Regions from separate parts of the Mesorhizobium sp. L103C131B0 genome, predicted to be linked through region 1. Evidence: predicted binding sites of a transcription regulator. Region 1 holds the regulator's gene; the other holds the start of a gene.

The links. Region 1 encodes LexA, which represses DNA repair genes until DNA is damaged. Its sites were predicted from a motif close to TGTTCNNNNTGTGTTCNG; they were not measured.
Region 2: X730_RS136755 (helicase-related protein) is a predicted target of LexA. The motif match lies at 4,800-4,817, and genes of this name have one in related genera.

The regions. Positions count from the first base shown of each region.
Region 1 is NZ_AYXC01000015.1:7,002-22,599, reverse strand. Features, by position in the region: gene lpxA (acyl-ACP--UDP-N-acetylglucosamine O-acyltransferase) at 1-343, shown strand, start outside; gene lpxI (UDP-2,3-diacylglucosamine diphosphatase LpxI) at 330-1,232, shown strand; gene lpxB (lipid-A-disaccharide synthase) at 1,222-2,400, shown strand; gene gltA (citrate synthase) at 2,545-3,876, opposite strand; gene gltX (glutamate--tRNA ligase) at 4,058-5,482, opposite strand; gene arr (NAD(+)--rifampin ADP-ribosyltransferase) at 5,944-6,360, shown strand; gene X730_RS143515 (ComEC/Rec2 family competence protein) at 6,472-8,922, shown strand; gene lexA (transcriptional repressor LexA) at 8,916-9,698, opposite strand; gene X730_RS143525 (GntR family transcriptional regulator) at 9,904-10,668, opposite strand; gene kynU (kynureninase) at 10,836-12,083, shown strand; gene kynA (tryptophan 2,3-dioxygenase) at 12,190-13,026, opposite strand; gene X730_RS143540 (AMP-binding protein) at 13,023-14,648, opposite strand; gene X730_RS143545 (alpha/beta hydrolase) at 14,815-15,598, shown strand, end outside.
Region 2 is NZ_AYXC01000032.1:8,221-23,818, reverse strand. Features, by position in the region: gene ftrA (transcriptional regulator FtrA) at 1-281, opposite strand, end outside; gene X730_RS136730 (rhodanese-like domain-containing protein) at 350-769, shown strand; gene X730_RS136735 (GNAT family N-acetyltransferase) at 820-1,275, shown strand; gene phaR (polyhydroxyalkanoate synthesis repressor PhaR) at 1,321-1,935, opposite strand; gene X730_RS136745 (acetyl-CoA C-acetyltransferase) at 2,238-3,422, shown strand; gene phbB (acetoacetyl-CoA reductase) at 3,552-4,277, shown strand; gene X730_RS136755 (helicase-related protein) at 4,973-8,467, shown strand; gene X730_RS136760 (RNA-binding S4 domain-containing protein) at 8,543-8,929, shown strand; gene fdxA (ferredoxin FdxA) at 9,183-9,521, shown strand; gene X730_RS136770 (CarD family transcriptional regulator) at 9,947-10,528, shown strand; gene X730_RS136775 (amino acid ABC transporter ATP-binding protein) at 10,723-11,490, opposite strand; gene X730_RS136780 (ABC transporter permease subunit) at 11,487-12,167, opposite strand; gene X730_RS136785 (amino acid ABC transporter substrate-binding protein) at 12,305-13,078, opposite strand; gene X730_RS136790 (RNA polymerase factor sigma-32) at 13,476-14,333, shown strand; gene X730_RS136795 (M48 family metalloprotease) at 14,426-15,598, opposite strand, start outside.

The sequences.
Region 1 (15,598 bases):
TGGTGACAACGCCTTTCTCGGCGGCTGCTCGGCTTTTGTCGGCGATGTCATTCCCTACGCCATTGCGGTGGGCAATCGCGCCAGCCTGCGTGGACTCAACATCATCGGCCTGAAGCGCGCCGGGTTGCCGCGCGCCGAAATCTACCTGCTGCGCAAGGCTTACAAGACCATCTTCGACCGCTCCCGCACTGTCGGCGAGAACATCGAATTCGCCAAGGCCGAGTTTGCGTCGTCGCCGACGGCCATGAAAATCATCGATTTCATCACCAGTCGCGGCAAGCGGCATTTTGCCGTCCCGTCGCTTAAGGGTGGCGACGGCGACGATGCCGATGACGAAGGCTGAGGCCACTTCAACGGGCCTCGATCTTGCGCCGGACGCCAGGGTCGGCATCATTGCCGGCGGCGGTAGCTTGCCGGTCGAAGTTGCCGCCGGCCTGGCGGAGGCCGGACATCCGCCCGTCATCATCCTGGTCGAAGGTCAGGCCGACCGTCAGTCCGACCTCACAATCTATGAGCATGAAAGCCTTGCGCTGGAAGACATCGGCTCGCTGGTTGCGTTGCTGAGGCGCCGGCGAATCACCCATCTTGTGCTTGCCGGCGAGATCAGGCGCAGGCCGCGGTTGGTCGACATGCGTCCGAACCTTGGGCTACTGGCACTTATACCCTCGCTCGCCATGGCGCTTGCCCGCGGCGATGACGGGCTGTTGAAGATATTGACCCGCGGCCTGGAGGCACGGGGCGTCAAGGTCGTCGGTGCGCATGAAGTCGTGCCCCGGCTCGTCGCGGCCGAAGGGCCGCTGACCAAAGCAGCGCCGCGAAAGTCCGACTGGCGCGATATCGAGGCGGCACACGCGGCGGCAAAGGCCATCGGCGCGCTCGACATTGGTCAGGCGGCAATTGCCATCGGTGGCCGCACTGTTGCCCTGGAAGGCGTCGAGGGCACCCACGGACTGCTCGAGCGGACGCAGCAGTTGCGCGGCCATGGCAGGCTGGCCGGCAAGACGCGCGGTGTCCTGGTCAAATGCGCCAAGCCTGGCCAGGAATTGCGTGCCGATCTGCCATCTATTGGCCCCCGGACCGTCGAGGCGGCGCATGCCGCGGGGCTGGCCGGCATTGCCGTCGAAGCCGGCCGTTCGCTCATCCTCGAAGGCCCCGCCGTTGTCGCGCGCGCCAATGCGCTCGGCCTGTTCGTGTTCGGCCTGCCGGCTGCGGAGTCTGTCCATGGCAGCTGAGAAGCCGCTGAAGATTGCCATCGTCGCCGGCGAAGAATCCGGCGACCTGCTGGGCGCCGACATCGTGCAGGCGCTGAAGCGCATGACCGGGCGCGAGGTGCAACTCGTCGGCACTGGCGGGCGGCATCTGCAGGCGCTCGGACTGGCGCCGCTGTTCGACGGCGCCGAGATCGCGCTGATGGGGCTCAGCGCCATCCTGCGTGACTTGCCGCGCCTGATGCGGCGGATCAGCCAGACGGCAAGTGCTGTCGCCGCCGAAAAACCCGACTGTCTGATCACCATCGACAGCCCCGATTTCTCGCTGCGCGTCGCCAAAAAGATCCGCGCCGCCGATCCGTCGATCCCGATCGTCCATTATGTCTGCCCGAGCGTCTGGGCGTGGCGGCCGGGTAGGGCGGCCGCGATGAAGCCGTATGTCGACCACATACTGTGCATCCTGCCTTTCGAGGTAAAGGAGCTCAGCCGTCTCGGCGGCCCGCCCGGCACTTACGTCGGACATCGCCTCACGCATGATCCAGGCGTGCAGGGCGCGGCCAGGGCGCAAGCCCAGCCACGCGATCTCTCGGCCGATCACGTCAAGACGCTGCTCGTCCTGCCAGGGTCGCGGCGCGGCGAGGTGAGCCGGCTTCTCGGTCCGTTCGGCGAGACGGTGTCGGCGCTGCGCGCGCGTGGCCACCGGCTGCGGTTGTTGCTGCCGACGGTGCCGCATGTCGCCGAACTGGTCAAAACATCGGTGGCGCGCTGGGATCAGGAGCCGGAAGTCATCCTCGATCCCGAGCGCAAGTGGCAGGCCTTCGGCAAGGCCGATGCGGCGCTGATCGCGTCTGGAACGGTGTCACTGGAACTGGCGATGTCGGGTGTCCCGATGATCTCTTGCTACAAGTTCGATCCGATCATGCTGATGGCGCAGAGCCTGATCACGGTGTGGAGCGCTGCTTTGCCCAACCTTATTGCCGACCGGCCGGTCGTGCCGGAAAGCTACAACCAGTATGTGCGGCCGCACTATCTGGCGCGGCAGCTCGAGGCACTGTTTTCAGACACCGCCTACCGCGCCTGGCAAAAGGACGGCTTTGGCGAGGTTGCCAGACGCATGGCCACCGACAGGCCCTCCGGCGACATCGCCGCCGATGTCGTTCTTCGCCACATCGGGAGAGCGAATAGGCCTTAGCGAGTGAATAGTGAATGAATAGTGAATAGCGAATAGTGAATAGTGAATAGTGATTAACGCGCTCTCGCTATAATCAAGCTGCTACTTACTACCTGCTACTTACTACCTGCTATTCACTACTTACCATTCACCATTCACTCTCTTTCACCTTTTCGCAATCGGCACGTAGTCGCGTTCCGGGGCACCGGTATAGAGCTGGCGCGGACGGCCGATCTTCTGGTGGGGATCCTCGATCATTTCCTTCCACTGCGCGATCCAGCCGACGGTGCGGGCGACCGCGAACAGTACGGTGAACATGGTGGTGGGGAAGCCCAGCGCCTTCAGCGTGATGCCGGAATAGAAATCGACGTTCGGATAGAGCTTCTTCTCGATGAAGTAGGAATCGGTCAGCGCGATCTTTTCCAGCTCCATGGCGATGTCGAGCAGCGGATCGTCCTTGATGCCGAGTTCGCCCAGCACCTCATGCGCCGTCTTCTGCATGATCTTCGCGCGAGGATCGTAGTTCTTATAGACGCGATGGCCGAAGCCCATCAGCCGGAACGGATCGTTCTTGTCCTTGGCGCGGGCGATGAATTCCGGGATGTGGTCGACGTGGCCGATCTCGCCCAGCATGTTGAGCGCCGCTTCGTTGGCGCCGCCATGCGCCGGGCCCCACAGGCAGGCGATGCCGGCGGCGATACAGGCGAACGGATTGGCGCCCGACGAGCCGGCAAGCCGCACCGTCGAGGTCGAGGCGTTCTGTTCGTGGTCGGCATGCAGGATGAAGATGCGCTCCATGGCGCGCGCCAGCACCGGATTGATCTTGTATTCCTCGCACGGCACCGCAAAGCACATGTGCAGGAAGTTGGCGGCGAAGTTCAGCTCGTTCTTCGGGTAAATGAAGGGCTGGCCGATATGGTATTTGTAGGCCATGGCCGCAATCGTCGGCATCTTGGCGATCAGCCGCATCGAGGCGACCATGCGCTGGTATGGGTCCGAAATGTCGGTGGAGTCGTGATAGAAGGCCGACAGCGCGCCGACCACACCGCACATCACAGCCATCGGATGCGCGTCGCGGCGAAAGCCGGTGAAGAAGCGCGACATCTGCTCGTGCACCATGGTGTGGCGCGTTACCCGGTAGTCGAAATCGTCCTTCTGCGCCTTGGTCGGCAGTTCGCCGTAGAGCAGGAGGTAGCAGACTTCGAGGAAGTCGCCATGCTCGGCCAGCTGGTCGATGGGGTAGCCGCGGTGAAGCAGGATGCCGGCATCGCCGTCGATGAAGGTTATCGCCGACTCGCAGCTCGCCGTCGAGGTGAAGCCGGGATCGTAGGTGAAGGCGCCGGTGGTGTTGTAGAGCGCACCGATGTCGATGACGTCGGGCCCGACCGAGCCGCTTCGCACCTTGAATTCATGCGTCTTGCCGGCCAGTTCGAGCGTGGCAGTCGACGGGTGCGTCGTCTTGCTGCCGGTTTCCAGTCTTGTCGCAGCTTCGCTCATTCTCAAACTCCTTCATGTTCCTCATGCCGGCAAGGCAATTCCTGCAAACGACACGTCGAAATCACCGGAATGCGCGAACTCGCCACCGCATTTTGGGAGGTGCGTGCCAGATTGGGCCAAGGCCTAATGTTGCACTGCGAAACCCGCCTTTCAATGCCAATCTTCTTGGGCCAGTTCGCTCCTAATCGATTTGATCCGCAATCCGCGCCAGGCTTTCCTCGCGGCCAAGCACGGCGAGCACGTCGAACACGCCGGGCGAGGTGCTGCGGCCGGTAAGGGCCGCCCGGAGCGGTTGGGCCACGGCGCCGAGCTTGTGGCCGCCTGCCGTCGCGAACTCGCGCACCGCGGCTTCAGCCGCGGCAGCCGACCAATCGCCCGAAACAGTCTGCAAAGCGGCATGTGCGCCGCGCAGGATCGCGCGCGCGTCGGCATTGAGCAGTGCTGCCGCCTTCTCGTCGATCGGCAGCGGCCGCTCGACGAACAGGAAGGCCGCGCCATCGGCCAGTTCCACCAGCGTCTTGGCGCGCTCTTTCAGGCCCGGCAAGGCGGCCAGCAGCTGCGCCTTCCTGGCATCGTCGAGACGGGCGGCGATAGCCGGTCCGCCTTCGAGGTATGGCAGAGTGGCGACGAAAATGTCGAACAGCTCGGTATCGGCCATCTTGCGCATATGCGCGCCGTTGATCGACTCGAGCTTGGCGAAGTCGAAGCGCGCCGCACCCTTGTTGACATCGCCGATGTCGAACCACGAAATCATGTCCTTGATCGACATGATCTCGTCGTCGCCATGGCTCCAGCCGAGCCGTGCCAGATAATTGAGCAGCGCCTCGGGCAGATAGCCCATGGCGCGATAAGCCTCGACGCCGAGTGCGCCGTGCCGCTTCGACAGCTTGGCGCCGTCGGCGCCGTGGATCAGCGGGATATGCGACATCGACGGGACGTCCCAGCCCATCGCGTTGTAGATCACCGTCTGGCGCGCGGCGTTGGTCAGATGGTCGTCGCCACGGATGATGTGGGTGACGCCCATGTCATGGTCGTCGACGACGACGGCATGCATGTAGGTCGGATTGCCGTCCGAGCGCAGTATGATGAAATCGTCGAGGTCCTTGTTGGGGAAGCGCACCTCGCCCTGCACACGGTCGTGCACCACGGTTTCGCCCTCGGTCGGCGCCTTGATGCGGATGGCGCCCTTGACGCCGGGAGGCGCCTCCGAGGGGGCACGATCGCGCCACTGGCCGTTGTAGCGAGGCGGCAGGCCCTTGGCGCGTGCGGCCTCGCGCATCGCCTCGAGCTCGGCAGGCGTCTCGTAGCTGTAATAGGCCTTGCCCAGGCGCACCAGCTCCTCGGCCACCTCACGGTGGCGCGGCGCGCGCTCGAACTGCGATATGGCCTCACCGTCCCAGGAAAGGCCGAGCCAGGTCAGCCCATCCAGAATGGCCTGTGTCGCCGCCTCGTTGAAGCGTTCGCGGTCGGTGTCCTCGATGCGCAGCACCATCGTGCCGCCGGTGTGCTTGGCGTACAGCCAGTTGAACAGCGCCGTGCGCGCGCCGCCGATATGCAGATAGCCGGTGGGCGAGGGGGCAAAACGGGTGACGACCGTGTCGGACATGGAACTCTCGGGAAGCTTGGAAAGCGGGGCGTGATCGCGCGGACTTTCGCGCTTTGCGCGTTCATGTAGCATAGGAGGTCTGGGGCGCAAGGGGCAGACCCGATGGCTGGACGAGGCCGGGGCACGTCGGCAATTATCGGTTGCGTCAACGGGCGCCGGAGCCTTGTAGCACAAAATCTGTTCGCACCTCCGCGCAACCTCATTTGGCAGCAGCGTCAATGTCTGGGTTTCATTCGGCTGCAGCGTCCGTCACAGTGCCTGGAACATCGCTGCGACGGTGGTAGCCCCCTCTGACGAGCGGACATTTCTTCACGAATGCGGCACTGCCCGACTACAACGCCGCCGTGACAGCGTTGGCTTGGTCACGCATATTGACCTTCTGCAATCATTATCGTGAACACAGCAACTGTGTGCGGTCCCGTCTCGCCACGAAGGAGGAATGATTGAAAGAAGGGCTCCCGATGACCAGCAACGCCGACCATACGGAGGGTGATCCGTTCTACCATGGTACCCGGGCGGATTTGAAACCCGGGGATCTGCTGAGCGTCGGCCACCCTTCCAATTTCAGAGGTAAACCACTGTCATGGATCTATTTCACCCAGACACTGGAAGCCGCCATCTGGGGAGCAGAGCTTGCAACGGGTGACGGTCGTCAAAGGATTTACATCGTAAAGCCGACAGGGTTTTTTATGGATGACCCTAACCTGACCGATAAAAAATTTCCCGGCAATCCGACGAAATCCTACCGCTCCCGTGATCCGTTGCTCATCCTGGGGGAGCTCGCTGAATGGCAGGGTCATACACCGGAACAATTGAAGGCAATGCACGATGGGCTTGCTCGCCTGAGGGCGGAGGGCCGGGATATGATTGAGGATTGAGCGTCCTTGCCAGGTGATGGTCGATTCCGGCGCGGTGGACGTGATCACGCGGACTTTCGCGCTTTGCGCGTTCATGTAGCATAGGGGTCTGGGGCGCAAGGGGCAGACCCGATGGCTGGACGTGGCCGGGGCACGAAGGAAGGCGAAGGCGCCGAGGCAAGCGTCAGCGAACGCTCGCTGTTTGCCGATAGTCCCTATGCCGAGCCGCTGCCCCTCGCGCTGCCTGAGCCGCATCCCGGCGTCGCGCCTGCGCTGCCCGGTCACGCGTTGCCGGCGCAAGTCACAGCGCCCGGATCTATCGCCCGTCTGCGCAGACGGCTTCGCCTTCCGTCATGGCCCGCGCTCCGCCGCAGCCTTGCCGTGGCCGCCAACACGGAGCTCGACCGGGGCGTCGCCTTCCTGCTGGTGCCGGTTTTCCTGGCGGCCGGCGTCATCATTTATTTCTCGCTGGCCGGCGAGCCCGGCTTTGCGCAGCCAATCGCCATTGTGGTGCTGGCGACATGTTGCGCCCTCGCCACGCGATCGCGGCCGAGGACGCATCTGTTCTGCATGGCCGCGATGCTGTGCGCGCTCGGCGTCGTCGCCGCCAAAGTCGAGACTTGGCGCGCCGGAACGCAGATGCTCGGCTCCGAGATTCAGACACGGCTGACCGGCCGCGTCGTCAGTCTCGAACAGATGGAAAGCGGCCGCATCAGGCTGACGCTCGATGTGGTTTCGACCGCTTACCCCGAGCTGCGCTACGCCCCGGAGCGGGTCAGGCTCTCGGCGCGGACCGTTCCCGCCGATATGACCGCCGGCTCCCTGATCACCGGCTATGCCAGGCTGTTGCCGCCGACCGGTCCGGTGCGGCCGGAGAGCTACGATTTCTCCTTCGACAGCTATTTCACCGGTATCGGCGGCAGCGGCTTCTTTCTCGGCAATCCGAAAACCATTGCTACGCAGGGACCGCCGCCGCTGACCGCACGGCTCTCCTCGGCAATCGAGAACGCGCGCGAAAACATTGCCGACCATATCAGGGGCAAGATCGGCGGCGCCGAAGGCGAGATTGCCGCGGCGCTGATTGTCGGCGTGCGCGCCGGCATCCCGGACGAGGTCAACGAAGCGATGCGGCGCACCGGCATCTACCACATCATCTCCATCTCCGGCCTGCACATGGCGCTGGTTGCCGGCACCATCATGGCGTTGCTGCGTGGCGCCTTTGCGCTGTTTCCCGTTTTCTCTTCGCGCCGGCCGGTGAAGAAATATGCGGCCGCGGCAGCGCTTGTCTCGATCGCCGCCTATCTCGTTATTTCAGGCGTCGTGGTTGCCGCCGAGCGCAGCTTCATCATGCTGGCGGTCATGCTTGTCGCCGTGCTGTTTGATCGCGCCGCACTCACCATGCGCAATCTGGCGATCTCCGCCATTGCCGTCATCCTGGTGTCGCCGCACGAGGTGGTCGGTCCCAGCTTCCAGATGTCGTTTGCCGCCACCGCCGCCCTTGTCGGCGCCTATGCCGGCTGGGCCGATTACCGCGCCGACAAGGTGAGAACGCCGCCGGCAAAGCGCTCCTTCGTCGGCTTCCTGTCGCGAAAATTCGCGCTGGCCATGGGCGGCCTCGCAATGACCTCGATCATCGCCGGCAGTGCAACCTTGCTGTTCGCCATCTGGCATTTTCAGCGTGTGTCGCCGCTCAGCCTGATCGCCAATCTGGCCGTGATGCCGATTGTTTCGTTGATCGTCATGCCCTTTGCCGTGCTCAGCGCACTGGCGATGCCGTTCGGCGCCGACGGGCCGTTCCTCTATGTGATGGGCAAAGGTCTGATGGCGATGATCGCTATATCGGCCTGGATTTCCGAGCGCTCCCCGGTCGACGCCGTCGGGCTGATCTCCATCCGCTCGGTGCTGTTAGTGGCGGTCGCCCTCGTCATCGCCACCATGGCCACCACCTGGCTCAGGTTGGCGGCCGTGCCTTTCGCGCTGGCCGGCCTGTTGACGGTGCCGCAGGTGCTTACGCCCGACGTGCTCATATCCGAGCATCTGGTGGCCATGCCGATCGGTGGCGGCGAACTCGCCCTCAACCGCGAACGCTCCAACGAATTCACCACGGACAATTGGAAACGGGCGCTGCGGGCCAAAACCATTATCCCACCTGAGATTTTCGAGGCAACAGATACGCGGTTCGATCTCGATCCGCTCGATCTGCCGCCCGGCTCGCCCTTCTATTGCACCGGCGATCTCTGTATCGCCCGGCACCCTTCCGGAGCCATTGTAGCGCTTGCGAAAGACCGCAAGACGGCGCGGCCGGCCTGTGCCTTCGCGAGCCTGATCGTCATCGATGACGCCACCGCCTACAATCCGTGCCGCGACCCGCTGGTGCTGGTCGTGACGAAGAAACAGCTGGCCCGCGACGGCAGCGCCGCCGTCTTCTTCGATCCGCAATCGGCAGCTGCAGCGCCAACCATCCGCTTCGCCGTCGACAAGCCGTATCGCCCCTGGCACGAGCAACGCCGCTTCTCCCGCGAAGCGCGCGGCCTGCCGCCTTACAACCAGCGTGAAAAGTACAAACCCAAGCCGGCTCAGTAGCGCCGGATCAATCCGACAAGCTTGCCCTGCACCTTCACCCTGTCCGGTCCAAAAATGCGGGTCTCGTAGGCCGGGTTGGCGGCTTCCAGGGCGATCGAGGCGCCCTTGCGGCGGAAGCGTTTCAGGGTCGCTTCCTCATCGTCGACCAACGCCACCACGATCTCGCCGGGGCTGGCTGTGTCGGCATTGCGGATGATGACCGTGTCGCCATCGAAAATGCCGGCCTCGATCATCGAATCGCCCTTGACCTCGAGCGCGTAGTGTTCGCCGCCCATGATCATATCGGGCGGCACCGAGATCGAATGGGTCTGATGCTGGATGGCGTCGATCGGCACGCCGGCGGCGATGCGTCCCATAACCGGGATTGAAATCGCGGAAACGGCATCGTCATTGCCGGCCGACATCGAACGCGACGGCGAGCCCGGCTTGATCTGGCGGCCGAGACCGCCTTGGCCCAACGCGCCTTGTCCTTGGCCGCCTTGCCCTTGGCCGGTTTGACCAAGACTGCCCTGAATGACGCTCGGCGAAAACTTCCTCGCCGCATTGAGGCCTGGTGCGATCGAGTCGGGCAGCCGCAGCACTTCCAGCGCGCGCGCCCGGTTCGGCAGCCGGCGAATGAAACCGCGCTCCTCAAGCGCCGTGATCAGGCGGTGGATGCCGGACTTGGAGGCGAGGTCGAGCGCTTCCTTCATCTCGTCGAAGGACGGCGGGATTCCGCTCTCCTTCAGGCGTTCATGGATGAACATCAGAAGCTCATGTTGTTTGCGCGTCAGCATCGCGGCCCCCAAGGGTTCTGAAACCAGAATCAGAAAAAACAAACCCAGAACAAACACTATCTGTTCCAGTTGTGTTCCGCAACCTTTTAAAGTTTAATGAATGTGTTGACGTTTTGTTCAGCGTAACGTTCGGCGCTGCGAGCGCCGCTCGTAGTCGTTGGCCGGCAACGGGGTGAAACGAAGACAAAGTGCCCTGCGTCGTCGGCTACGATCGCCGCTTCCTTTTCGGACGGGGCTGCGCAGCATCCGCGCCGGGTTCACTCTGGGCATAGACCTGCAGCGTGTAGCCGATGTGAGCGGTCATCAGAGTTTTCGCACGTTCGACGTCGCGATCGAGGGCCGCTTCCATCAGGGCGGTATGGTGTTCGATCGCCACGGCGTCGCGCAGGGCCGCCACGGCCTTCCGGTGGCCATCCGTGCGGCCGGCGGCGGCGCGCAGCGTCGGGGCCAGACCCAGAAAGCGGTGATGGCGATGCAATTGGTCGGAAATCGTCGCATTGAAGCGCAGCAGCCAGCTGGATGTCGCGGCACTGAGCAGCGCCGCATGGAAGGCATCGTGTTTTTCGTACCACGCGTCGACCGCATCATCCGATGGATCGTCGAGAACAGACCCGCACCGTGAGAGACGATAGTGGGCGGCAACGACCGCGTCTTCCCACTCACGGTCGCCCTCCTCGATCGATTCCACCAGCAGGGGCAGTTCGACCACCAGCCGCGCACGCGCCAAATCCTCGAGCTCCGCCCGAGAGACGGGAGCGACCGCAAACCCGCGGTTGCTGATGGCGGTCACAAGCCGTTCCGCCTCCAGCCGCGACAGCGCCTCGCGCAACGGCGTCCAGCCGATGCCGTAGGTGTTGCGCAGCGTGCTCAGCTTCAACGGCGCGGCAGGCGCCAGCCGGGTCGCAAGAATATCGCGCCTGAGCAGGCGATAGGCCGCTTCCGTCTTCGAGGTCTGCTCGTCATCCAGCATCGTGATCCATCAGACATAAACGCTCGGCGGATCATTATATATCAAAGCCTTTCAATGGGTGAATTATATATAATGTTTGACAGTTCAAGGGCGACCACTCAAGATCGCCGGCATGTTTGGGCGGCAGGCTCCGCCGCGCGCGTTTGTCCATGGAGGGGCGCCGGATCATGAGCACGACACCCGATCTCGCTACAATCGAAGCAATGGATGCCGCCGATCCGCTGCGCTCCATGCGCGAACGCTTTGTCTTGCCGCAAGGCGTGATTTATCTCGACGGCAATTCCCTGGGCGCCGCGTCAGCGGTCGTCTTCAGCGAACTGCAGCAGGCCGCCACGCAGGAATGGGCGCACGATCTCATTCGCGCCTGGAACACCGCCGGCTGGTTCAACATGCCGGTGGAACTCGGAGATCAGCTCGGGCGACTGATCGGCGCGGCTGATGGGCAGACGGTGGTCTGCGACACAACCTCGATCAACATCTACAAGCTGCTGCACGCAGCGCTCGGCATGCGGCCGGATCGGTCGGTCATCGTTGCCGAGGGCGACAGTTTCCCGACCGACCTCTACATGGCCGAAGGCGTCGCCTCGACCCGGCCGGGAACGCGGCTGCGGCTGGAGGGCGTCGACGCGGCCGCAATCGAGGAGCTGATCGACGACAGCGTTGCCGTCATCCTGGTCAACCACGTCAACTACAAATCCGGCCAGTTGCGCGACATGGCGGCGCTGACGCGCAAGGCACATGACGCCGGCGCGCTGATCATCTGGGATCTCTGCCACACGGCCGGCGCCTTGCCGGTCGAACTTGACCGTGCCAATGCCGATTTCGCCGTCGGCTGCACCTACAAATACCTCAATGGCGGCCCGGGCTCGCCAGCCTTCATCTACGCGGCCGAGCGCCACCATGACGATGCCCACCAGCCGCTCAGCGGCTGGTGGGGCCATGCGCGGCCCTTTGCCTTCGAGCAGGGCTTTGCCGTCGGCAGCGGCATTCGCCGCTTCCTGTGCGGAACGCAGCCGGTGCTGTCGATGCGGGCGCTCAAGGGCGCGCTCGATATCTGGAACGACGTCGATATGGCGGCGGTGCGCAGAAAAAGCATCGCGCTGACCGACCTGTTTATCCAGCTCGTCGAAGCCAGATGCGGCGCCTACGGGCTTGAACTGGAAAGTCCTCGCGACGGCAGCCAGCGCGGCAGCCAGGTGTCGTTCCTCCATCCGCATGGCTATCAGGTGATGCGCGCGCTGATCGAGCGCGGCGTGATCGGCGATTTCCGGGCGCCGTCGACCATCCGTTTCGGCTTCACGCCGCTCTATGTCGGATATGGCGATGTCTGGCAGGCGGTCGAAGTCCTGGAGGATATTCTGCGCACCGGCGCCTGGCAGGACGCCCGCTTCGCGGTGAAGACCGCGGTCACCTGAGGAACTAGAGCAATTTCAGGAAAAGTGTGAAGCGGTTTTCCGTCCGCAATTGCGTCAAATCAAAGAGCTAGAGCATTTCGCCGTTTACGTTAAACGGTGAAATGCTCTAGAGCCGGGTGCGGACCGTCCAGAGCTCCGGAAACAGCACAACCTCCAGCATTTTCTTCAGATAGGAGGCGCCTGAGGTGCCGCCCGTGCCGCGCTTCAAGCCGATGATGCGCTCGACCGTGGTGACGTGGTTGAAGCGCCAGCGGCGGAAGTAATCCTCGAAGTCGACCAGCTTCTCGGCCAGTTCGTAGAGCATCCAGTAGCGCTGCGGGTCGCGGTAGACGGTTTGCCAGGCAGCCAGCACGTCTTCGTTCTCGACGCGCGTCTCGCGCCAGTCCGTGCGCCCGGCATCGGCGCCGATGTCGAAGCCATTGCGCGCCAAAAGCAGAAGCGCCTCGTCGTACAGCGACGGCGTGGCCAGGATCGCTTCCAGCCTGTCCGTAAGATCGGGCCGGTGCTTGTGCGGCCCGAGCATGGCTAGGTTGCGGTTGCCGGCCATGAACTCGATAGCGCGGTACTGCCACGACTGGAAGCCCGAGGATTGGCCGAGCGCGTCGCGAAACTCGGTGTATTCGCTTGGCGTCATCATGCGCAGCACGTCCCAGGCATTGTTGAGCTGCTCGAAGATGCGCGCGACGCGAGACAGCATCTTGAAGCTCGGTTCGAGGCGGTCGGCGCGGATAGAGCGGATCGCGGCGCCGATCTCGTGCAAAGCGAGCTTCATCCACAATTCCGATGTCTGATGCTGGATGATGAACAGCATCTCGTCATGGGCCGAAGACAGCGGCGCCTGCGCATCGAGCACCTTGTCCAGCTGCAGATAGTCGCTGTAGGACATCCGCTCCTTGAACGACATCTGCGCGCCATCGGACGCCGGATCGTGCGGCTTAATCAATTGCTCTTCTCCGCGCGCAACCGGAAGCGCTGGATCTTGCCGGTCTGGGTTTTGGGCAAGGCGTCGATGAACTTCACCGAACGCGGATATTTGTAGGGCGCGATCGTTGCCTTGACGTGGTCCTGCAGGCGTTTGACGGTCAATGCGTCCGGCGAAACACCTTGCACAAGCACGATATGCGCCTCGACGATCTGGCCGCGTTCACCGTCCTCGGCGCCGGTCACCGCGCATTCGGCGACGTCGGGATGCGAGAGCAGCGCCGCTTCGACCTCGGGGCCGGCGATGTTGTAGCCGGCGCTGACGATCATGTCGTCGGAACGCGCGGCGAAGTGGAAGAAGCCATCCTCGTCCTGCGTGAACGTATCGCCGGTGAGATTCCAGCCATCGCGGACATAGTCCTTTTGCCTGGCATCGGCCATGTAGCGGCAGCCGGTCGGGCCGCGCACCGCCAGCCGGCCAGTAGAGCCGCGCGGCAGCTCCCGCATCTCGTCATCGACGATGCGTGCCTGATAGCCGCCGACGGGTTTGCCGGTGGAGGCCGGCTTCATGTCGTCGAAGCGGTTGGAGATGAAGATATGCAGCATCTCGGTGGCGCCGATCCCATCGAGGATCGGCTTGCCGGTCTTCTCAGTCCATTCCTCGAAGACAGGCGCCGGCAGCGTCTCGCCCGCCGAAACCGCGACGCGCAGCGAGGACAGGTCAGCGCCTTGATCCATGGCCTTGAGCATGGCCCGATAGGCGGTTGGAGCGGTGAAGGAAATGGTCGCTTTGTAGGTCTCGATGATGTGGATCATGTTGGGTGGCGTCGCCTGTTCCAGCAGCGTCGCCGCGGCGCCGAAACGCAGCGGGAAGATGGCGAGCCCGCCAAGACCGAAGGTAAAGGCAAGGGGCGGGGAGCCGACGAAGATGTCGTCGGGCGTCACCTCCAGGATTTCGCGGGCATAGGCGTCGGCGACGATCAGCAGGTCGCGGTGGAAATGCATCGTCGCCTTCGGCACGCCGGTGGTGCCGGAGGTGAAGCCGAGCAGGGCGACATCGTCGCGGCCGGTGTTGACGGCAGTGAAGGTGACCGGCTTGTCGAGGGCGGCGCGGTCGAGTTCCGCGTCATGGTTGGCCGTGCCGTCGAAGCCAATGACCTGCTTGAGATACGCACTGCCCTTGGCGCAGGCGGTCATCTCGTCCATCAGCCTTGTATCGCAAAGCGCAACCGTGATTTCCGCCTTGTCGACGATCTTGGCGAGTTCGCCGGCGCGCAGCATCGGCATGGTGTTGACGACCACCGCGCCAACCTTGGTGGCGGCCAGCCAACAGGCGACCATGGCCGGGTTGTTGGCCGAGCGGATCAGCACCCGGTTGCCCGGCTTGACGCCATAATTCTCGACCAGGGCATGGGCGAGCCTGTTGGTCCAGTCGGACAGTTCCTTGTAGGTGCGGCGGCGGCCATTGCCGATCAGCGCGGTGTGGTCGCCGAACCCTTTTTCGACCAGCCTGTCGGTCAATTCGACGCCGGCATTTATGTGGTCGGGATAGTCGAAGCCGTCGAGCAAAAACTCCGGCCATTGCTCCGGCGGCGGCAGGTTGTCGCGCGTGAATGTGTCGATATGCGCTGATGGCCCAAGCATTTTCGGCTGCCCCTGTCTGCCTCGCGCCCATGGCTGAACAAGGCGCAGGATCGCACCAGTCGAAATTTGTTTCAAGCCTAAAATGTTTTTAGGTCGCAGCATTGACGCCGCCCTGTTCGGCGGCCATTCCTGTCGACTGAACTGAAGCCATCCGGGAGGGATGCAGATGCTCCAACATCGTGTTGCCGATTGGGACAATGCCTACGCCAACGGCGACAACATTGCCGGCAGCAATCGCTGGCCGGCCGCGTGGGACACACCGGCACAGGCTTTTCGCGACACAATGTCGGCGTCCGGTCGGGCCAAGCTCGACATCGCCTATGGCGACAGCCCGCGCAACAGGCTCGATCTGTTCCTTCCCGATGTCATGCCCAAAGGGCTCGTCGTCTTCATCCATGGCGGTTACTGGAAGGCGTTCGACAACAAGCCATGGTCGCATCTGGCCAACGGCGCGGTTGCCAATGGCTTTGCCGTGGCAATGCCGACTTACACGCTTTGTCCCGACATACGCATTTCCGGCATCGTCAGGGAAATCGCGGCGGCGATCGGCAAGGCGGCGACGATGGTCGGCGGGCCGGTGATCCTGACCGGGCATTCCGCCGGCGGCCATCTCGCCTCCAGGATGGTGACGACAACGACACCCCTGGCCGCCGATGTGGCGGGCCGCGTGCGCAATGTCGTCTCGATCTCCGGCGTCCATGACCTGCGGCCAATCATGCGGACGGGGATGAACGCGACACTGGCCATCGATGAAGCGGAAGCACTGGCCGAAAGCCCGGTTCTGCTGCGCCCCATGCAGGGCGCGCGCATCACCTGCTGGGCCGGCGGCGGCGAGCGGGCGGAGTTCCTGCGCCAGAATGCGCTGCTTGCCAACATCTGGATCGGCCTCGGCGCCACGACCAGCACAGTGGTCGAGCCGGACCGGCATCATTTCAGCATCGTCGACGGGC
Region 2 (15,598 bases), on a different contig from region 1:
CGCCATCCCGGTACGATCACCGTGCCGGCCTGGCCGATCAGATCGATCCCGCCGTCGGCAACAATACGCACGCCGCCCAGCGCGCGCATTTCACCGGTATCAATACCGGCAACTGCAAAACGGTACCAATCCTCACCCATTTCCGGCCGGGGCAAGGCGAAGATCTCAACCGCCACGCCAAACTCGAACGTGCACAGGCCGTCATAGGCAACGGCAACGACAAGAGGGTTGGCAGGGCGCGGATTGGCAGAGGATGGCATGATCTTGACGATATATGGCAAAGCTGCCAGCTGCAATCGCCCTGCTTCCTGTCTTATCTCTCCGTCGCATCAGCAATGGAGATACGAGGATGAGCCACGTGACAGACATTCCGGCGGCATCGCCGGATATCGCCCGCGACCATTTTCTGCGCCGGCTTTCCGTCGAGACCGACTGTTCCGACGTCGCCGCCGCACTGCGTGCCGGGGAGCCGGACTTTGTTCTCCTGCATGTGGTCGGTTCGCCGGAAGCCTATGGACGCCGCCATGTGCCGGGCGCGCTGCATCTGCCCCACCGCGAAATATCGGCCGGGCGGATGGTGCAATGGCCCGAAAGGACGCTGTTCGTCGTCTATTGCGCGGGACCGCATTGCAATGGCGCGGATCAGGCGGCCTTCAAGCTGGCCAGCCTCGGTCGTCCCGTGAAGATCATGATCGGCGGCATAACCGGTTGGCAGGACGAGGACCTTCCTTTCGCTTCAGGCAAGGAGCCCGGTGTCTTGCACGCGTGAGGCCACGCGATATGGTCGGCCTTGAAGACTGAGCAAGCATGCAGAAGGCGATGGTTAGAATTCGTCCATTCGAGCGCCAGGATGTCGGTGCGGTGCTCGCCCTCATGCGGGCGCTAGCCGTCTTCGAGGGTTATGACGACAAGCTTCGCGTCACCGAAGCGAACCTCATCGAGCACGGGCTGGGGCCATCGCCCCGGTTCGGCGTGTTGGTGGCGGAGCGAGAGGGCGTGATCGTCGGCATCGCCGTCCACTACCTCATCCCCTGGACCTACGACCTGAAGCCGGTTGTCTGGCTGAAGGAACTCTACGTCACTGAAGCGACGCGCGGCATGGGGGTCGGCCATGCGCTTGTTGAACAGCTTCGCCAACACGCTTTGAGCATTGGCGCCTCCGCCATCAAATGGACGGTGCTGAAATCCAACTCGCCGGCCAAAGCCTTCTACCGCTCGCTCGACGGCCAGCCCGACGATATCTGGGAACCGTGGCAGCTGAAAATCGACCCGTGACAGCCGCCTCGACCAACTGAGGGCGGTCGACCATGCGGCGGTCGCTTACGACATGGTGTCAAGCTTGCGCTGCATGGCGGCGATCTGTTGCTTCAGTTCCTGAAGGTCGTCGCCGCTCTTTTCCGGGACATCCTTGCGGGCCGGCTCGGGTGCAGCCGCGGCCGCAGCATTTGTGGCGGCGGTCGGGAAGGGCGTGAACAGGCGCATCGCGTTCTGGAACATTTCCATGTTGCGGCGTGTCTGCTCTTCCAGCGCCTTGATCGGAGTGGCGATCTTCATTACATCCAGCGGCGACTTGCCGATCGCGCCCTTCATCTGCTCGCGGAACCGCTCCTGTTCCTTGGAGAAGGCCATCATCGACTGTTCGAGGAAGCTCGGCACGATCTGCTGCATCTGGTCGCCATAGAAAGCGATCAACTGGCGCAGGAACGGGATCGGCAGCATGTTCTGCCCATCCTTGTTCTCCAGTTCGAAGATGATCTGCGTCAGCACCGGATGGGTAATGTCGTCACCGGTCTTGGCGTCCTGGACGGTGAACTCCTCGCCCTTCTTGACCATCTCGGCCAGATCCTCGAGCGTCACATAGGTGCTGGTGCCGGTATTGTAGAGCCGGCGATTGGCATATTTCTTGATAATGATAGGGTCGTCTTTCGCGGCCATCAGCATCCTCCCGGGACACCGGCGCGCCTGAGTAAGCCGCCGGTAACGATTGCGCCATTTTTAAGGATATGCGCAAAAGCTCTATAATTCCAAGCGCTTTGTGCAGTGCGGCATCATTTATTGCTGCATGGCCGGCCAATTATGCTGCGCAGCAAAGGTTGGGCGATCCCGCCGGCCGCTCACGCCCTGCTTGCGGCGCTTGGCCGGCATGCCCATTTCCGGTTTGACTTGGGGTGTGGAACGAGCAAGAAAAGTCCCAACAAGCCCCCAAGAACACGACACCTCGAAGTCTGGAGAGAAAAATGTCCGCTTCCAATTCAATCGTCGTTGCCAGCGCCGCACGCACGGCTGTCGGCTCTTTCAACGGCGCCTTCGCCGCCACCCCGGCGCATGAACTTGGCGCCGTCGTCATCAGGGAGCTTTTGGCGCGCGCCGGCGTCGAGCCGGGTGAAGTCGACGAGGTCATTCTCGGCCAGGTGCTGACCGCCGCGCAGGGCCAGAACCCCGCCCGCCAGGCGTCGATCAATGCCGGCCTGCCCAAGGAGACCACCGCCTGGGGGCTCAACCAGGTTTGCGGCTCTGGCCTGCGCGCCATCGCGCTCGGCATGCAGCAGATCGCCGCCGGCGACGCCACGGTGATCATCGCCGGCGGCCAGGAATCGATGTCGCTGTCGCCGCATGCCGAGCACCTGCGCGCCGGCGTCAAGATGGGCGACTACAAGATGATCGACACCATGATCAAGGACGGGTTGTGGGACGCCTTCAACAGCTACCACATGGGCAACACCGCCGAGAACGTCGCCCGCCAGTTCCAGATCACCCGCGACGACCAGGACCAGTTTGCGCTCGCCTCGCAAAACAAGGCCGAGGCCGCGCAGAAGGCCGGCAAGTTCAAGGACGAGATCGTCGCCTTCACGATCAAGGGCAGGAAGGGCGACACTGTCGTCGACCAGGACGAGTACATCCGCCACGGCGCCACCATCGACGCCATGTCCAAGCTGAAGCCGGCTTTCGACAAGGACGGCACCGTGACCGCCGCCAACGCGTCGGGCATCAATGACGGCGCCGCCGGCGCGCTGCTGATGAGCGAGGCTGAAGCCACAAGGCGCGGCATCACCCCGCTGGTGCGCATCGCATCCTGGGCGACGGCTGGCGTCGATCCGGCAATCATGGGCACCGGACCTATACCCGCGTCGAAGCGGGCGCTCGAGAAGGCCGGCTGGTCGGTCAAGGACCTCGACCTTGTCGAGGCCAATGAAGCCTTCGCCGCGCAGGCCTGCGCCGTCAACAAGGGCATGGGCTGGGATACGTCGATCGTCAACGTCAATGGCGGCGCCATCGCCATCGGCCATCCGATCGGCGCGTCGGGCGCCCGCGTCTTCAACACGCTGGTTTTCGAGATGCGCCGCCGCGGCGCCAAGAAAGGCCTTGCCACGCTGTGCATCGGCGGCGGCATGGGCGTCGCTCTGTGCGTGGAAGCGCTGTGAAAGAGAAGTGAGTAGTGAATAGGGAGTAGTGAATGGGGAAGAAGGAGCAGCGCGGCGGGATATCGATCCCTACTCGCTACTCCCTATTCCCTATTCCCTTCTTCCGACCAAAGGGAGGAAGAACTTTCAATGACCAAAGTAGCGCTCGTCACCGGTGGATCGCGCGGCATCGGCGCCGCCATATCGATCGGCCTGAAGAATGCCGGTTACACCGTTGCAGCCAACTATGCCGGCAATGACGAGGCAGCGGGGAAGTTCAGCGCACAAACCGGCATCAAGGCCTACAAATGGTCGGTCGCCGACTACGACGCCTGTGCCGCCGGAATCAAACAGGTCGAGGCCGATCTCGGCCCGGTCTCGGTGCTGGTCAACAATGCCGGCATTACCCGTGACGCCATGTTCCACAAGCTGACGCGCGAGCAGTGGAAGGAAGTCATCGACACCAATCTGTCTGGCGTCTTCAACATGACGCATCCGCTGTGGGGCGGCATGCGCGACCGCAAATTCGGCCGCGTCATCACCATTTCCTCCATCAACGGCCAGAAAGGCCAGGCCGGCCAGGTCAACTATTCCGCCGCAAAGGCCGGCGACATCGGCTTCTCGAAGGCGCTGGCGCAGGAGGGCGCGCGCGCGGGCATCACAGTCAATGTCATCTGCCCCGGCTACATCGCCACCGAGATGGTCAAGGCGATCGACGAGAAGGTGCTGAATGAACGCATCATTCCGCAGATCCCGGTCGGCCGCCTCGGCGAACCGGAAGAGATCGCGCGTTGCGTCGTCTTCCTCGCCTCTGAGGACGCCGGTTTCATCACCGGCTCGACCATCACCGCCAATGGCGGCCAGTACTTCGTCTGAACGACAGCAATTTCGCCCGGTAGGACGGGCCGGCTTATGGCCCGTTTTTCATCGCCGGCCGGCGATGTTCCCCGGGCTGCGCGCGAGACATTGACCCGTTCCGGCACGCAAAGATTAACGATTTCTAGGCGCCCTGTGCAAAACCCGGTTCGCAAGCTGTGAATTCTCGGTGGACAAGCTGTGGACAACACAACATGTTGGGGTGAACAAACCAGGAAAATCCCGCCATCGCCGATTCGTCACCCATTCGTTCCGGCTTTGAGCGGAACGTTAACGACCAAGGCCGAATACCACCGGAAAATGGTTAAGGCCGATTAAGAAAATTCAGCAATTTCATAATGTTGGCCGAGGCGTATCGGATCACGACGATGCCCCGCCGGCAAAGGTTAACGCCAATGGTCGCCTTGCAGGAATCGGGCCAGTTTCCGCGATTCAGCATATGGTGAGACTCAGGCTCGCAAAATCCACATGTAGCCGTGAACAAAAGCTGAATCTGCCGGAGTCACTGATTCGTCGCCGATTCGTTCCAGACTCGTTCCAACTGTTAATTGAGACCTCAAAGACGAACCGTGGGACTGCCGGCCGGAACATTCCGCTTTCGCTTCGCGCCTGAAATCCCTATGTGTCGCCTGTCATACGCGCCATGCGAGGCGCGCTCCCGACAACACGATGCAGAAAGCCTCATCTCCAGGCCGATGAACATCCAGCCGAAACACACCGAGCCGCTGATCCTGTCGGGCCGCGACGTGACTGCCGTACTGGGTCCGACCAACACCGGCAAGACCCATCTCGCCATCGAGCGCATGGTGGCGCATGAGAGCGGCATTATCGGCCTGCCGCTCCGCCTTCTGGCGCGCGAGGTCTATGCCCGCGTCTGCGAAAAGGTCGGCGCCCACAAGGTGGCGCTCATCACCGGCGAGGAAAAAATCCAGCCGCCCGGCGCGAAATATTCGGTCTGCACCGTCGAAGCCATGCCGCGCGAGACCGACGTTGCCTTCGTCGCAATCGACGAGGTGCAGCTCGCCGGCGACCTCGAGCGCGGCCACATCTTCACCGACCGTATCCTGCACCTGCGCGGCCGCCAGGAAACGCTGCTGCTCGGCGCGGCCACCATGCATGGCATCCTGCAAAAGCTGCTGAGAGGCGTCTCGGTGGTGACGCGCCCTCGCCTGTCGCACTTGGCCTATGCCGGTTCGAAGAAATTGACCCGCCTGCCGCGGCGTACGGCCATCGTCGCCTTCTCCGCCGACGAGGTCTATGCCATCGCTGAGCTGATCCGCCGCCAGCAAGGAGGAGCGGCAGTCGTGCTCGGCGCGCTGTCGCCCCGCACCCGCAACGCCCAGGTGGCAATGTTCCAGGCAGGCGACGTCGACTATCTCGTCGCCACCGACGCCATCGGCATGGGCCTCAACCTTGATCTCGATCATGTCGCCTTCGCCCAGAACCGCAAATTCGACGGCTACCAGTACCGCAACCTGACTGCGGCCGAGCTCGGCCAGATCGCCGGCCGCGCCGGCCGGCATCTGCGCGACGGCACCTTCGGCGTCACCGGCCAGGTCGATCCGCTGGACGAGGAACTGGTCAAGCGCATCGAGGGGCACGAGTTCGATCCGGTGAAGGTGCTGCAATGGCGCACCGCGCATTTCGACTTCGCCAGCCTCGACGCGCTGAAGCGCTCGATCGAAACCAACGCGCCGGTCGAAGGCCTGACGCGGGCGCTGCCGGCGGTCGATGCGCAGGCGCTCGAACATCTCTCCCGCGACGAGGACATCCGCGCGCTGGCTACCAATGCCAAGCGCGTGGCGCTGCTGTGGGAAGCCTGCGCGTTGCCGGACTACCGCAAGATCGCGCCGGCCCAGCACTCCGACCTGATCGCTTCTATCTACACCGACCTCGCCAAACACGGCCATGTCGACGAGAACTACATGGCCGAGCAGGTGCGCCGCGCCGATACGACCGAGGGGGACATCGACACGCTGTCGCACCGCATTGCGCAGATCCGCACCTGGACATTCGTGTCCAACCGGCCGGGCTGGCTGGCCGATCAGGCACACTGGCGGGAAAAGACGCGCGAAATCGAAGACAGATTGTCGGATGCGCTGCATGAGCGGTTGACGAAACGGTTTGTAGACCGCAGGACTTCCGTCCTCATGCGGCGCCTTAGAGAAAATACAATGCCTGAAGCCGAAATCAGTCCTACCGGAACCGTCCTTGTCGAAGGCCATCATGTCGGCGAGTTGCAAGGGTTCCGCTTCACCGCCGATCAGAGCGCCGGCGGCGAAGACGCCAAGGCCGTGCGTACGGCAGCGCAAAAAGCGCTGGCCGCCGAGTTCGAGGCACGTGCCGAACGCTTCGGCGCCTGCGCCAATGGCGACCTTGCGCTCGGCTCCGACGGCACGCTGCGCTGGATCGGCGCGCCGATCGGCACGCTGGTTGCCGGCGAGGACGCGCTGAAGCCGCGCCTGGTGCTTTTGGCCGACGAGCAGTTGACCGGTCCCGCCCGCGACAAGGTCGCCGCGCGCGCCGAGCGCTTCGTCAATTTCCAGATCGAATCCTTGCTGAAGCCGCTGGTCGACTTGAAGAATGCCGAGCAGATCGCCGGCATCGGCCGTGGCATCGCCTTCCAACTCGTCGAGCATTTCGGCCTCATCAACCGCCGCGACATCGCCGAGGAAATGAAGTCGCTCGACCAGGAGGGTCGCGCCGCCTTGCGCCGGCTCGGTGTGCGCTTCGGCGCCTACCACGTCTTCGTGCCGGCGCTGATCAAGCCGGCGCCCGCCGGACTGATCACGCTTTTGTGGGCGCTGAAGAACGACGGCAAGGACAAGCCCGGCTTTGGCGACGTCGTGCACGCGCTGGCCTCCGGCCGCACCTCGGTGGTCATCGATCCGGCTTTCGACAAGAGCTTCTACAAGCTCGCCGGCTACCGTAATCTCGGCCGCCGCGCCGTGCGCATCGACATTCTGGAACGGCTGGCCGACCTGATCCGGCCTGCGACCAACTGGAAGCCCGGTCTGGGACAGCGCCCGGACGGCGCCTATGACGGCCAGTCCTTCATGGTGACGCCGCCGATGATGTCCATCCTCGGCGCCACCGCCGACGACATGGAAGAGATCCTGAAAGGTCTCGGCTATCGCGCCGAGCCGAAGCCGCCGGCAGAGGTCAAGGCGCGGCTGGAAGCACAGGACAACGCGGCGCGCGAAGCCGCGGCGGCAAAGCTGGCGGAAGCGGCAGCGAAGGCCGAGCAGGCCCAGACGGCGGAAGCCGCTGCAGGCGAAGCTGTCGCTGAAGCGCCGACCGACAGTTCGGAGCCGGATGCGGCTTCCGCCACTGAGGTTGCGGCTGAGGAGCCCGTTGCCGAAGTCGCATCGGAGGCTGTTGCAGACGCTCAGCCGGAAGCGCCTGCCGAGGGTTCGGAGCCAGCTGCGGCCGTTGAAGCTACCGCCGAGGTCCCAGCCATCGACGAAACAACTGCAGAGCCTGCAGCGCAAGAACACGCTCCGGCCGTTGCAGAGGCTGACGACACTGTCACCGAAAGCGCCGACGCTTTTACCTCCCCCTCGATGGGGGAGGTCGCGGCGCGAAGCGACGCGGGTGGGGGTGACAGCGCTGACGAAACCGATAGTGCAGACCGCGTAGCCGATGCAGGTGCAACCACCGACGCCGGCGCTGCCCCCACCCCGGCGCTGCGCGCCGACCCTCCCCACGAGGGGGAGGGTGGAAGCGCCGAGGCCGAAGCGCCAAAGCCCATCTTGCTGTGGCGGCAGGGTCGTTTCGAGCAGCGCCCGCGCCATCGTCAAGGCCGGGACAATCGCCCGCGTAACGGCCAGGCTGGCCGCGCCGATGCGCCGGCCGACGCTGCCGGCGGACAGCCGGCACCGGGCGAACGGCCGGCCTATCAGGGCCGGCGCGACCAGCGCGACGGTGCCGCCAAGCCACGCTTCGACCGTTCGAAGTTCAAGCCCAAGCCGCAGGCCGAGGGCGAACAGCGCCGCGACGGCAAGCCGCAAGGCGAGCGTCCGCGCGAGGGCCGGCCTGACTGGAAAGGCGGCAGGCCGGAAGGCAAAGGCGGACCGCAAGGCGCCAAGCCGGCTTTCCAGGCCAAGCCACGCGAGGAACGCCCGGCGCGCTTCGATCCGGACTCGCCCTTCGCCAAGCTCGCCGCCTTGCGCGACCAGCTGAAGAAGTAAGCTCTGAGCATGATCCCGAAAAGTGGAACCGGTTTTCGGACAAGATCATGCTCCAACAAGAAATAACTCGCTGCGATGGTTGCTGAAGGTCGTCAGCGCATCGACAAGTGGCTGTTCTTTTCGCGCGCGATAAAATCGCGCTCGCTGGCGGCCAAGCTGGTTGTCGCCGGACGCGTCCGCATCAACAGCGACAAAGCAGCGCAGGCCTCCGATCTGGTCAAGCCTGGCGACGTTTTGACCATTACGCACGAGCGCCGCATCTTCGTTTGGAAGGTGCTTGGCACCGGCGTGCGGCGCGGTCCGGCCGAGGAAGCGCGCACGCTCTACGAGGACATGTCCCCGCCGCCGGTCCCAAAAGGCGAGGCTGTTGCCGATGCCATTCCGGCGCTGCGCGACGCCGGCAGCGGCCGGCCGACCAAGAAAGAGCGCAGGCAAACCGACCGGCTGTTCGGCGAAGACTGAAGCCTTGGCTGTCTGCGCCATGCCGGCGGTCTGGAATTTCATTCCGGACACGCGGGCCCCGCCTGCAATGGCTGCCCTTGCAAGCGGCAGGCAAAGGCGTTACCTCACCAAAAAAGCCGCCGCATCGGCCCGAAAATCGGAAATCGATTTTTCGGAAGGCACGATGCGCAGATTCAAAGTGTCAGAGCGTACTTTATGCGTCCAAGTGGACGCACGTCGCTCTAGCAAGAACGGGACGTCCCGGAGCCGACCAATGACCTATGTCGTGACCGACAACTGCATCAAATGCAAGTACATGGACTGCATCGAGGTCTGTCCGGTCGACTGCTTCTACGAGGGCGAGAACATGCTTGTCATACATCCCGACGAGTGCATCGACTGCGGCGTCTGCGAACCCGAATGCCCGGCCGATGCAATCAAGCCCGACACCGAGCCGGGCCTCGACAAATGGCTGCAGGTCAACACCGAATACGCCGAGAAATGGCCCAACATCACCGCCAAGAAGGAGCCTCCGGCAGATGCCAAGAGCTTCGACGGCGAGGCCGGCAAGTTCGAGAAATATTTCTCCGCTGAGCCCGGCGAAGGCGACTGAGCGCATGACCCTGGAATCGGAATCGATTTCGGAAAGGGTGATGCGCAAAGCAAAAAAGTGCGGCCTATTGGATCGTCATAACGCTGCGTAACGCGCATCATACATTAACTGCCTTGACAGGCGGCGATGGCGCTCCACCTTCGCGTTTGCAGCAAAACCTTGATTCTTCCGACTTTTTGTGCTACACCCGTTGAAACATGCCGGTGACACAACGTCGATTTATGGCGCAAGCGCCCCAAATCACTGAAAGGTGAAATCCCCAATCGGACCAGAGCGATCTGGGCCAGGCAGTCGCTATGTATGCGGTTTGCCGGCCCCGGCTTTTCCGATGGGTTCATCTGTTGTGCGGCTAACGATCGGTGTCCCCGGTCGCATGCGTTCGGACCGGCAGGCCGCCGGTGCCACAACAAGGAGTTCAGGGCGTAATGGCAACGATCACCCCGCAGAAGAAGTCCACCTCGGCACGCCACGGTTTCAAGACCGGCGAGTACATCGTCTATCCGGCACACGGCGTCGGCCAGATCGTCTCGATCGACGAGCAGGAAGTTGCGGGCCACAAGCTGGAACTGTTCGTCATCGACTTCCAGAAGGACAAGATGCGCCTGAAGGTTCCGGTCGCCAAGGCGACCTCCATCGGCATGCGCAAGCTGTCGGAAGAGGATTATGTCGAGCGCGCGCTGAAGGTCGTCCAGGGCCGCGCCCGCGTCAAGCGCACCATGTGGTCGCGCCGTGCGCAGGAATATGATGCCAAGATCAATTCGGGCGACCTGATCTCGATCTCGGAAGTCGTGCGCGACCTCTACCGTGCCGACAACCAGCCGGAACAGTCCTATTCCGAGCGTCAGCTCTATGAGGCGGCACTCGACCGCATGGCGCGCGAGATCGCGGCAGTCAACCGCATGTCGGAAACCGAAGCCGTGCGCCTGATCGAGGTCAACCTCAACAAGGGCCCGAAGCGCGGCGCCAAGGCCGACAATGAGGAAGCCGAGCAGGAAGAAGCTGCCTGATCGCTTTCACCGTCGAATTCATGAAAAACCCGGCCTTGTGCCGGGTTTGTTTTTACCCCCTTGTGGGGTTCCAAGGACAGGCGAGACCCGTGGCTCGCCCAGGCAGGGTCGCTGCGAAGCAGCGAGGATGGGGACGACACCAGACCGCACCCGGACCTTCCGTCCGACCTCTTCACAAGGGGAACGTAGAAGGCTCAGCCGCCGGCTTCCTTCTCCGCCTCCTGCTTCAGCGTCGCAATAAAACGCTTGGTCCGTTCCCGCTCCGGATTGCTGAACACCACGGTGGACGGCCCCTTCTCGACGACGACACCAGCATCGAGGAACACCACCTCCTGCGCGATCTTGGAGGCAAGGCGAAGGTCGTGCGTGGCCATCACCATGGTGGTGCCTTCGCTGGCGAGCTTTCCGAGCACGTCGACCACTTCCTGCGCCAGTTCCGGATCGAGCGCCGAGGTCGGCTCGTCGCAAAGCAGCACTTTCGGCGACGGCGCCAGGGCGCGGGCAATGGCCACACGCTGCTGCTGGCCGCCCGACAGCGTTGCCGGCCAATCATCCGCCTTGTGCGCCATGCCGACCTTCTCGAGCAGCGCCAATGCCCGCTCGCGCGCCTTTGCCGTCGGCCATTTCAGCACCGTCACCAGGCCTTCCATGACGTTCTCGATCGCGGTGCGATGCGGGAACAGCTGGAAGTTCTGGAACACCATGCCGGTCTGCAGCCGCAGGCGCTGGATGTCGCGGCTGGGGATCTTGATGCCGGGACGGAATTCCAGCGTCTCGTCGCCGATGCGCACCATGCCCGAGGTCGGGATCTCCAACAGGTTGATGCAGCGCAGCAGTGTGCTCTTGCCGCCGCCGGAGGGGCCGACGAGCGCGGTGACGCTGCCTTCGGCAATGGTGACCGTCACGCCCTTCAGCACCAGATTGTCGCCGAAGCGCTTTTCGATGTCGGTGAGGCCGATCATGAGCGCGCCTCCAGGAAGCCGCCATAGCGGTTGAGCCGCTCCTCCAGCCGCGTCTGCAAGGCCGAAAGCACCGAGCTCATCGCCAGATAAAGGATCGCCGCCTCGACATAGAGGATCAGCGGTTCATAGGTGGTGGCGACGATGCGCTGCGCCGCCTGGAACATCTCCGGCACAGTGATGGCGGCGGCCAGCGACGTATCCTTGACCAGCGAGATGAAGGTGTTGGACAGCGGCGGCACGGCGACGCGGCCGGCTTGCGGCAGGATGGTGCGCCGCATCGCCTGGCTCCAGGTCATGCCGATCGAATAGGCCGCCTCCCACTGGCCCTTCGGCACCGAGCCGATCACGGCGCGGATAATTTCCGAACTGTAGGCGCCTATGTTGAGGGTGAAGCCAATCAGCGCCGCCGGAAAAGCATCCAGCAATATGCCGACCGAAGGCAGGCCGTAAAAGATCAGGAACAGCTGCACCAGAAGCGGCGTGCCGCGAAAGATCCAGACATAGAAGCGGACCACGGCAACCAGAGGCTTGGGACCGAACAGCCGCACCAGGGCGACAACCAGGCCGACGAACAGGCCGAGTGCGAACGATAGCAATGTCAGCGGTACGGTGAAGATCAACGCCGCCCACAGCAGTGTCGGCAACGAGTCCAGCATCAGGTGTAGCCAGTGCGGCACGAACGGCTCCTCCTTCACAGACCGCCGCGGTGACGGCAGTGCGATTGTGTGCTTCTCATATCATGCGAAAAACGGCGAGCCGTCAAAGACGGCCCGCCGCTATTGGTCATTGCCGGCAAACCGCCGGGAGATGGTCTTTACTGCGAGACATCCTGGCCGAAATAGGTATCGGCGATCCTCTTGTAGGTGCCGTCGGCCTTGATGTCGGCCAGCGCCTTGTTGATCGCCGCGACCAGCTCCGGATCACCCTTGCGCACGATGACGCCGGAATAGTCGGCGTTCTCTTCCTGCGCGGCGATCTTCACATTGGCGTCCGGCTTGTGCTTCTTGAAGTCGAGGAAAGACAGGCTGTCATTGATGGTGGCGTCGGCGCGGCCGGTGAGCAGCAGCTGGATCGACTGGTCGAAGCCGTCGGTGCCGACGAGTTCGGCGCCGTTGGTCTCGGCGAGCTTGCCGAAATTCGATGTCAACGACTGTGCCGACTTCTTGCCCTTGAGGTCGGCGAAGGTCTTGATGTCGGTATTGTCGCCGCGCACGATCAGCACGGCCTTGGAGGCGATGTAAGGATCGGAGAAATCGTACTTGGCCTTGCGCGCGTCGGTGATGCCGACCTCGTTGATCACGGCGTCGTAGCGGTTGGCGTCGAGGCCGGCGATCAGCCCGTCCCATTTGCCTTCGAGGAACTCGACCTTGACGCCGAGCTTGTCGCCGATCGCCTTGGCGATCTCGACGTCGAAGCCGACCAGCGCGCCGGAAGCATCATGATAGGTGAAGGGCGCATAGGTGCCTTCGGTGCCGACCTTGAGGGTGCCGGCCTGCTTGATCTGGTCAAGATTGGCGCCGGCATAGCCTGATGTAACAGCCAGAACCTGAAGCGTTCCGGCGACGATGAGCGAATTGAGCCATTTCATTTCTATGTGATCCCGTCCTTGGCCGGTGTCCGGCGCTTGTGAGAGCCGGAAACTGACAGATACAGCGCAGCAAAATAAGGAACCAGATTTCAAAAAAACGGCGATCCAGAAATCAGATTCTCAAAGCAGCTCCGATCGGTGCCAATAGTCCCGATCTGCGGTGTCGATGCGCCCTGTCGGACCGCACAAAACAACCGCCCTCGGCGGCGGAACCAATCCCCGGTATGGCACGTTCATGGCTTGTTGTAGGGCGCCGCGTTTCCATTTCAAGAACCCTTGGCTGCGCTAGGCCCGAAGCAATTCCAGGAAAGTGGGAAAGCGGTTTCCTTCGGAATTGCGTCAAACAGAGATAACGGCCGCCAGGCCGTCCGAAAATGTCCGGGAGCAGGAGCGCGGCATGATCGAAGACACGGCAGGACGGACCATGGTCCGCACGGCAATGAAAGCCCCCTACCTCGAGCGCGATGAGGAACATGTTCTCGCCTTGCGCTGGAAGGAGGACCAGGATCAGCAGGCGCTGCATCAGATCACCGTCGCCCATATGCGGCTGGTCATCTCCATGGCTTCGAAGTTCCGACATTACGGCCTGCCGCTCGGAGATCTGGTCCAAGAGGGCCATGTCGGGCTGCTGGAAGCAGCCGCGCGTTTCGAGCCGGAGCGCGAGGTGCGCTTCTCGACCTATGCGACATGGTGGATCCGCGCTTCGATGCAGGACTATATCCTGCGCAACTGGTCGATCGTTCGCGGCGGCACCTCTTCGGCGCAAAAGGCGCTGTTCTTCAACCTGCGGCGCCTGCGCGCCCGTCTTGCCAATGGCGCCGAGCCGATCTCCAACGCCACGCTCTACCGCGAAGTGTCGGTAGCCCTAGGCGTCTCCGAGGCCGATGTCGCGAAGATGGATTCCAGGCTTTCAGCACCTGACTCTTCGCTCAACGCACCGCTCGCCGACGAAGCTGGCACCACCGAGCGGATGGACTTCCTGATTTCGGACGATCCATTGCCTGACGAGGTCGCCGGCGACACCATCGACGTCGAACGGCGCCTGATGTGGCTGAAGACGGCGCTCCGCGCGCTCAATGCCCGCGAACTCAGGATCATCGAGGAGCGCCGGCTGAGCGACGAAGGTGCGACGCTTGAGGCGCTTGGCGAGACGCTCGGCATTTCCAAGGAGCGTGTCCGGCAGATCGAGGCCCGCGCCATGGAAAAGCTCAAGCTCGCGCTGGTGAAGCAGAATCCGGAGTTCATGGCGGCCTGAGATTGCCAGGAACGGGGTACCCCGAGTTATCTCAGAAAAGTTATCTCAGAAAAAAGCACTACGAAGGCTGGGGTTTCTGACGAAGACCGGCGCTATCTGTCCGTGACGATCTTGACCTTGTCGCCGGCCGAAACCGAGGCGCCCGGCGACATCGCGTTGAGCACGCGGAACAGATCGAGCTTGCGGTCGACGCCGACCATCTGCGCCGAAAGTGTGCCCATCGTCTGCCCGGCCTGTACCGTGACGACGCGGATATGCAGCGGCTTCAGTGCCGCCTTCTCGGCGGGGCTGAGCACGCGGAACGAACCGCTGACCGAGCGTGCCACCGGATCGAGTGTCGTGCTGGCCGAGGGGGCCGCTGTCAAAAGCCGGTAGACCTGACCGCCGGCGCGGATCACCGCAATGTCGAACTGCCAGCCATCGGCGCCGGCGTGCGCGGTCGCCGCCTGGTTGCCGTCGATCGTCTCCTGGCGCACACTGGTCTCGTCGAGACCGGCCACCCAGCCGCTTCTGATGTAGTCGGTCAGCGCACGATCCTTGTCGATCGACACACCGTCGAAGCGGATCGCCATGTCGCCGGGACCGGTCGCCGTCACCGCCGCCGCCGAATTGTCGATGATGAAGCCGTCGGGCACCGTGAACGAAACGCCGAGGCCCGGATGCAGGAAGGTCTGGCCGCGCACATAGCCCTCTTCCGGCGTGTCGCCATAGAGCAGGCCGTCTATCCCGGCCAGGAAGGAATCGCGGTCGCGGGTGCCGATGCCCGGCGCGCCGAACTGGCGGGCGTGGCGCTGCGCCAGATCAATTCGCTGCGGCGTGTTGGGGTGCGTGGCCAGGAAGTCGAGGCTGGCGTCGGTGGCGCCGCTGATCGAGCGGAAATCGGTGTAGGCCGACATCGACTGCAGGAAACGCCCGGCGGCATAGGGATCGTAACCCGCCTCGCCGATCGACTTGATGCCGATGGCGTCTGCCTCCAGCTCCTGGTTGCGCGAGAACTGCGCCAGCCTCAGCTTGCCGCGGATCAATGCCTGCTTGGCGGTCGGGCTGTCGCCCAGCACATCGGAGACCACCTTGGTCGCCAGGCCTTCCTCGGCCTCGAGCTGCTGTCGCTGCAGACCGTGATTGGCGGTGACGTGGCCCATCTCATGCGCGATGACGGCGGCGAGTTCGGCCGAATCATTGGCCAGCGCCAGCAGGCCGCGGGTGACGTAGAGATAGCCACCCGGCAGCGCGAAAGCGTTGACGTTGGGCGAATTGAGGATGGT